Chlorobaculum tepidum TLS: one gene and its partner. The protein of the gene in region 1 interacts with the protein of each later gene in a pairwise test. Links are inferred from orthologs where the notes say so. Each region holds a gene or a part of one and is shown on either strand. Other genes may lie near its edges. The genes, in order: ruvC and ruvA.

Region 1 (3,163 bases):
GCCAGTACCAGCACGAGAAAAAAGCTGGCGTCATTTTCGACATCAACGCCATCCAGAACATCCTGCCGCATCGCTACCCGTTCCTTCTGATCGACAAGATCGTCGAATTCAAGCTCGACGAAAAGATCGTCTCGATCAAGAACGTCACGATGAACGAACCCTTCTTCCAGGGTCACTTCCCTGGCAACCCGATCATGCCCGGCGTGCTCATCATCGAGGCGATGGCCCAGACCGGCGGCATCATGATGCTCAACGGCAAGGAGAACATCAAGGAATCGGTGGTCTTCTTCATGGGCATCGACAAGGCACGGTTCAGGAAGCCGGTGCTGCCCGGCGATACGCTGGTCATCGAAGCGGTCATGACCAACATGCGGCGCACGGTCTGCCAGTTTGACGCCAAGGCCTACGTGCGAGGCGAGCTGGTCTGCGAAGCTTCGCTGATGGCTACCGTGATGGAGAAAAAGAACTGAAACACTGTCAGAAAATACGTCATCATGAAAAAACCCCGGAGTTCCGGGGTTTTTTCATGATTTCCACACTCTTCCACACCTGACCAACAGGCTTGCCAACAAGTTATCCACATTTTCCACACACCACAAAATAAGTCCGTGAACATCCACCATCTCTTTGAAATAATTACACTTAACAAGGCCCATATATAACACTGGCCGTTACTTATGTACACTTATCCATATTGCAGGCGTTAATCTGTGGATAACCTCCTGCATTCAAAGAGATTATGAAAAAAAGAGGAAAATCAGGCCTTGAATTCCGCCCCTTTCTGGATTTTGTAGAACCTGATGCAGTATTCTACAAACGAGTAGAAAAGGGTGGCAGCAGAAAGATACATAAAGAACTCTTTGACCGGCCACTGCCGAAAAACAGGAAGCGGCCAGACCATCGAGATGAACATCATTGAGACGAATCCCACCGCCCACTTGCCGGGCCAGAGCGAAGTGGTGAGCACGTTGTGCCGGTGACGAATCCAGGCCGCGCCGAGGAAAATCACCAGGTCACGAAACACAACGAACACCACGAACCATACCGGCAACTCCCCTTTCCAGAGGTAGTAGAGAGCGACGCTGGCCAGGCAGAGTTTGTCGGCCAGGGGGTCGAGAATCTTGCCCATGTCGGAGACCTCGTTGGTCCACCGGGCCATCTGGCCGTCGAACCAGTCGGAAAGCAGCGCCACCACCATGATGATGAGGGCGATGTGCGTCTGACCCGCGTCGAGGTAGTAGATGAACCAGGGAATCAGCAGAATCCTCAGGATGCTCAGCGAATTGGGGAGATTGAAAATATGTCCCTTCACAACGGTTCTTGTTTGGTTCCGGAAAAGAGACCCGAAGGTCATCCTGAGGATCGTTTGACAAAACAGATGCCGAAATCCAAACTCCGGCACCACTCGTTGATAAAAAATCAGGCCATCAGCTCGGGATGCTCGTTTACGAACGCCGCCCATCCCTTGCTCCGCCCTTTTCCGTTCTTGCGCAACTGGCCGCCGAGCGAAGATGCACCCCGAGCGAGATCGCAGTAGGCGATGCCAAGCGCATCGGTAACATCGAGAGGCTTCAGCTCACCGCCAAGCTCGAGCATCCGCGACAGCATTGCCGCCACCTGCTCCTTGCACGCCGAACCGGTGCCGGTAACCGAGAGCTTGATTTCGCGCGGCGCGTATTCACGCACCGGCAAGCTATGCCTCATCACCGTGGCAAGCACCGCCCCCCTGACCTGGCCGAGAATCAGCGCGCTTCTGACATTGCGCCCCACGAAGGCCGTCTCAAGCGCCACCGCCTCGGGCTTCAGCTGCTCGATCACCTCGTCGAGGCCCGCGCAGAGCTGGCTGATCCGCTCATGCAGCGTATCCGCTGCGCGAGGGCGAACAAGGCCGCATCCAAGCACGCGATAGCCCGCCGCCGTTTCGGCGATGACGCCATAGCCGGTTTTGCGGCTGCCCGGATCGATGCCCAGTACAATCATGGGTTACTCTTCTTCAAGCACGCTCATGACGCTTTCACTCATGTCCATGTTGCTGTAGACCGCCTGGACGTCATCGCTGTTTTCGAGCGCGTCGATCAGCTTGAGCGCCTTCCGGGCGTTCTCGACATCGAGCTCGACATAGTTGTCCGGAATCATGTCAATCTTGGCGTTCTCGAACGGAATACCAGCCTCTTCGAGCGCCTTCTTGACCGGCTCCAGATCCTTCACGTCGGTCAGCACGGTGAAGTACTGCTCGTCGTCGCTCTCCAGCTCCTCGAGTCCGGCGTCGAGCAGCAGCTCCATCAGGTCGTCCTCAGAGATGGCCGACCTGGGAACCTCGATGGAACCCTTGCGCTTGAACATCCAGCCGACGCTGCCACTCTCGCCGAGCGACCCGCCGCCGCGGCTCATCAGGTGGCGAATGTCGGCCACGGTGCGGTTGCGGTTGTCGGTCGCGGTCTCGATAATGATCGCAATGCCGCCCGGGCCGTACCCTTCGTAGGTGATCTCTTCGTAGGTCGCGCCTTCGAGTTCGCCGGTGCCTCTTTTGATGGCGCGCTGGATATTGTCCATCGGCATCGAGTTGGCCCGTGCCGTATCGATGGCGAGCCTCAGACGCGGATTGCCCGTCGGGTCGCCACCGCCCATTTTGGCCGCAATGGTGATCTCCTTGACGAGCTTGGTGAACAGGCTTCCTCTCTTCTGATCGGTGGCGGCCTTTTTACGCTTGATGGTCGCCCATTTACTGTGTCCTGACATAGGTTACAACCTGATTATTAGATAAAAGTCGGATATGACGCGTTTATGAAAAGATTTATTTTACTTTAAGAAAAGCAAATTCTGCGGGGTATGAATAACAGTGCCTCTGAAAATTGCCACGGCTTCTGACAGTTGCCGAGCCGGGTCGGCAAAATTTCAAACGTGCTATTAAATTAATTACAAGAACGAAGAATGACAAACTGGTTGATCGCTTATCAGGGAGAGCCTGGTGCATACAGTGAAATTGCGGCACTGCGCTTCGGCGAACCGCTGCCTTGCGAAAGCTTCGATGACGTCTTCTCGGCGGTCACGGAACAGAAAGCCGACTACGCGGTGATTCCCATCGAGAACTCCCTCGGCGGCAGCATCCACCAGAACTACGACCTCCTGCTCCGCCGCCCGGTGGTGATTCTCGCCGAGACCT
Region 2 (3,116 bases), 1.3 Mb from region 1 along the record:
ATCGAGAAATTCCAGCGCCTCGGCAGCCGAGTGGCGCGAGCTGACATACTGCGCCCCGGCTTCCACGCACAACCGCTCGAGCACCTCCGCCTGAAGACTCCGCTCCACCGGCAGATCCACAGCGACAATTTCGTCGGCAATCGGCGCGATATGGTGAACGATACCGGCAGCATCCTTGTCGGCCGCAACGCCAATGATCACGTACAGGAAGCGGAAGCAGTTTCGAAGCTCCAGAATCGACTGCGCGGTTTTCTGCATCCCTTCCGGATTGTGGGAGACATCAAGCATCACCACCGGTTTGTCCGCGATTCGTTCCAGGCGTGCCCGGTAACCCGAAGCGCCAAGCCTTGCCAGCCCATCATCGATATGCTCCCACGAGATCCCCTCGGAACGGGCGGCCATGACGGCAAGGCAAACGTTCGGCGCATGGAATGAGCCGGTGAGCGCAGCCCGAAACTGCCGCGACTCGCCACCATCGAGCGAAATTCGCAGGGCGAGAGCGCCCGGGCAAACCTCCTCCACCAAACACTCCGCCTCCCGCTCAACCTGATGCAGCTCCGCGCCCACCGCTTCGGCGGCCTCGCGGATCGGCGCGAACGCCTCGCCCGCTTCCGGCACGGCGGTGAAAACGCGCGAGCACCGCTTGATGATCGCCGCCTTCTCGGCGGCTATTTCGCGAAGGCTCCCGCCGAGCCACTCGGTGTGATCCATGCCGATGCTCGGAATGATAACAATCTCCGGTTGCACGACATTGGTCGCATCGAGCCGCCCCCCCATGCCGGTTTCGATCACCGCGGCATCGACGCCTTCGTCGGCGAAAAAGGCAAACGCCATCGCCGTGGTCGTTTCGAAAAAGGTCGCGCCCGTTTCGACCGCCGGTTGCAGCTTGGTACAATATTCAGCGACTCGCGCCTGGCCAATCTGCTGGCCGTCGATGCGGATCCGCTCCGTGAAATCGACCAGGTGCGGCGATGTGAACAGGCCGGTTTTGCGGCCCGAGGTGCTGAAAATCGAAGCAACGCACGAAGCTACCGTGCCCTTGCCGTTGGTTCCGGCGACATGCACAATGGTGCCGAGTTTGCGCTCCGGATGACCGAGCACGTCGAGCAGCGCTTCGATACGTTCAAGGCCGGGTTTGATGCCAAAACGATGAAGGGGAAACAGGAAATCGATAGCTTGCTGGTAATCCACAGTGACTCAGAAGTTGTTGTGAATAGCGATAAGCGCGGCCCTGACAACCTCTTCGACCGACAAGCCGGGAGAAGTCTCCAGAATGCCCGAAATGGCTTTCTGAGCCGCTGGCTTCGGAAAACCGAGCGTCATGAGCGCCGCGAGGGCATCTTCGTTCAGTTGAAGAGCTTGAGGCGCACCCGCCGTTTTGCCGCTTGCCGCTGGCTGGATTTTGAGAATCTTGTCCCTCAGTTCGAGAATGATACGGGAGGCGGTTTTTTTGCCCACACCGGTAATGCCGTAAAGGGTTTCCGGACGATTGGCGACAATCGCTTCCTGGATTTCGCCAACGCTCAGACCCGACAGCACAGCCATCGCCAGCTTCGGTCCGACTCCACCGATGGTAAGCAACAAGCGGAAAAGCTGAAGCTCTTCTTCGTCGAGAAAGCCGAAAAGTTGCTGAGCATCCTCGCGAACGTAGTGATGGGTAAAGAGACGAACCTGACTCCCCTCCGGGGGCAGGCGGCGGCTCGTGCCGGACGAGATGTGCAGCAGGTACCCGATGCCGGATACCTCGACAACCGCCTCCTCACGGGAGACTGTTACCAGCTCACCTCTCAAAAATGCGAACATGATGAATGGAATGGACAATACCCGGTTTGCGAACTCTTAGCGCCTTCAAAGCGCCAGCTGCTGGCCGGGTATGACTGAATATGAAACATCGCCCGCTCGCGGCACGCTTGCAGAAGCCCGATGATCAGCTAGCAGTCGGCGTGTAGTTGTTGAGCGCTTTGGTCAGCTGTGCTTTCTTGCGCGACGCCTTGTTGGGGTGGATGTAGCGCTTCACGCCAAGTCTGTCAAGCTTTTGCACGGCAGCCTTGTATGCCGCCTCGACTTCGCTCTTTGCTGCGTTGGCGTCGATCAGCTTCTGCATATTCTTCAAAACGCCCTTGAGTTCCTTTTTACGGGCACGGTTCCTTTCATTTCTGCGCGCTGCCTGTCTGAGTCTTTTTTCGGCTGATTTGTGTAGAGGCATAACCTTGTGCTGTTATAATATGCTTGTTAAGAGTGTGCGGTATCCGCAACAAAAGGCATTTAATATACGAACCCGGCTCGAAAATTAAAAAATATCGAAACAAATTATTGACAGAATCCGCCAGACGGACAAGCAGGCTTCGGTGTTTTTTTCTGTATATTCCCCCCGCAACAAAACAGCATATCACTGTCAACTCTCACGATTATAAGCCAATGAGCTTGATGATCAGCGTCTCCGGCATCCGCGGCGTGGTCGGCAAGAGCCTCACCCCGGAAAACCTTACGGCATTCACCATGGCCTTCGCCACCTGGATCAGGCGGCGGAAACAGGCGCTGAATCCCGGCTCGCTGGCGAAGCCGATAATCGTCATCGGCAGAGACAGCCGTCCGACCGGCGCCGTCATCACCGGTCTGGTCTCCAACGCGCTCTCGCTCTGCGGCTGCGACGTGATCGACGTCGGCATGACCACCACGCCGACAGTCGAGATCGCCACCGCCGGTGAAGGCGCCGACGGCGGCCTGATCGTCACCGCCTCGCACAACCCCGTCGAGTGGAATGCGCTGAAAATGCTTGACGAAAAGGGCGAATTCCTCACTGCGTCCGACGTCGGAGAGCTGCTCGAGATCGCCGAGAAAAAAGCGTTCGACTTCGCCCGCTGGGATGGCATCGGCACCGTGACGGCAAACGGCTCGTGGGACGCCGCACATATCGACAAAATCCTGAAGCTCTCCTGCCTCGACCTCGACCTCGTCAAAAGCATGAACTTCCGGGTGCTGATCGACGCCGTCGAAGGGGCCGGTTCGTACATCGTGCCGGAGCTGTGCCGCAAGCTGGGCATCACCGAAATCAAGACACTCGCCTGCGAAGGCACGGGCATCTTTCCGCGCAACCCCGAGCCGATAGAGCAGAA

The links.
Region 2: the proteins of ruvC (region 1) and ruvA interact in binary tests that used the Escherichia coli proteins (3 or more experiments, as listed by UniProt). The link is inferred for Chlorobaculum tepidum TLS from one-to-one orthologs.

The regions. Positions count from the first base shown.
Region 1 is NC_002932.3:1,571,625-1,574,787, forward strand. Bases 201-3,043 are described here. They hold ruvC (crossover junction endodeoxyribonuclease RuvC), read right to left. Parts: upstream 1,981-3,043; coding sequence 1,420-1,980; downstream 201-1,419. Other genes in these bases: AYT24_RS07495 (CDP-alcohol phosphatidyltransferase family protein), read right to left, coding at 758-1,312; AYT24_RS07505 (YebC/PmpR family DNA-binding transcriptional regulator), read right to left, coding at 1,984-2,739; pheA (prephenate dehydratase), read left to right, coding at 2,932-3,043. In the rest of the region: more of pheA, read left to right, coding at 3,044-3,163.
Region 2 is NC_002932.3:270,746-273,861, reverse strand. Bases 1-2,796 are described here. They hold ruvA (Holliday junction branch migration protein RuvA), read right to left. Parts: upstream 1,804-2,796; coding sequence 1,198-1,803; downstream 1-1,197. Other genes in these bases: glmM (phosphoglucosamine mutase), read left to right, coding at 2,419-2,796; rpsT (30S ribosomal protein S20), read right to left, coding at 1,928-2,206; AYT24_RS01300 (bifunctional folylpolyglutamate synthase/dihydrofolate synthase), read right to left, coding at 1-1,191. In the rest of the region: more of glmM, read left to right, coding at 2,797-3,116. UniProt on the Escherichia coli protein: The RuvA-RuvB-RuvC complex processes Holliday junction (HJ) DNA during genetic recombination and DNA repair.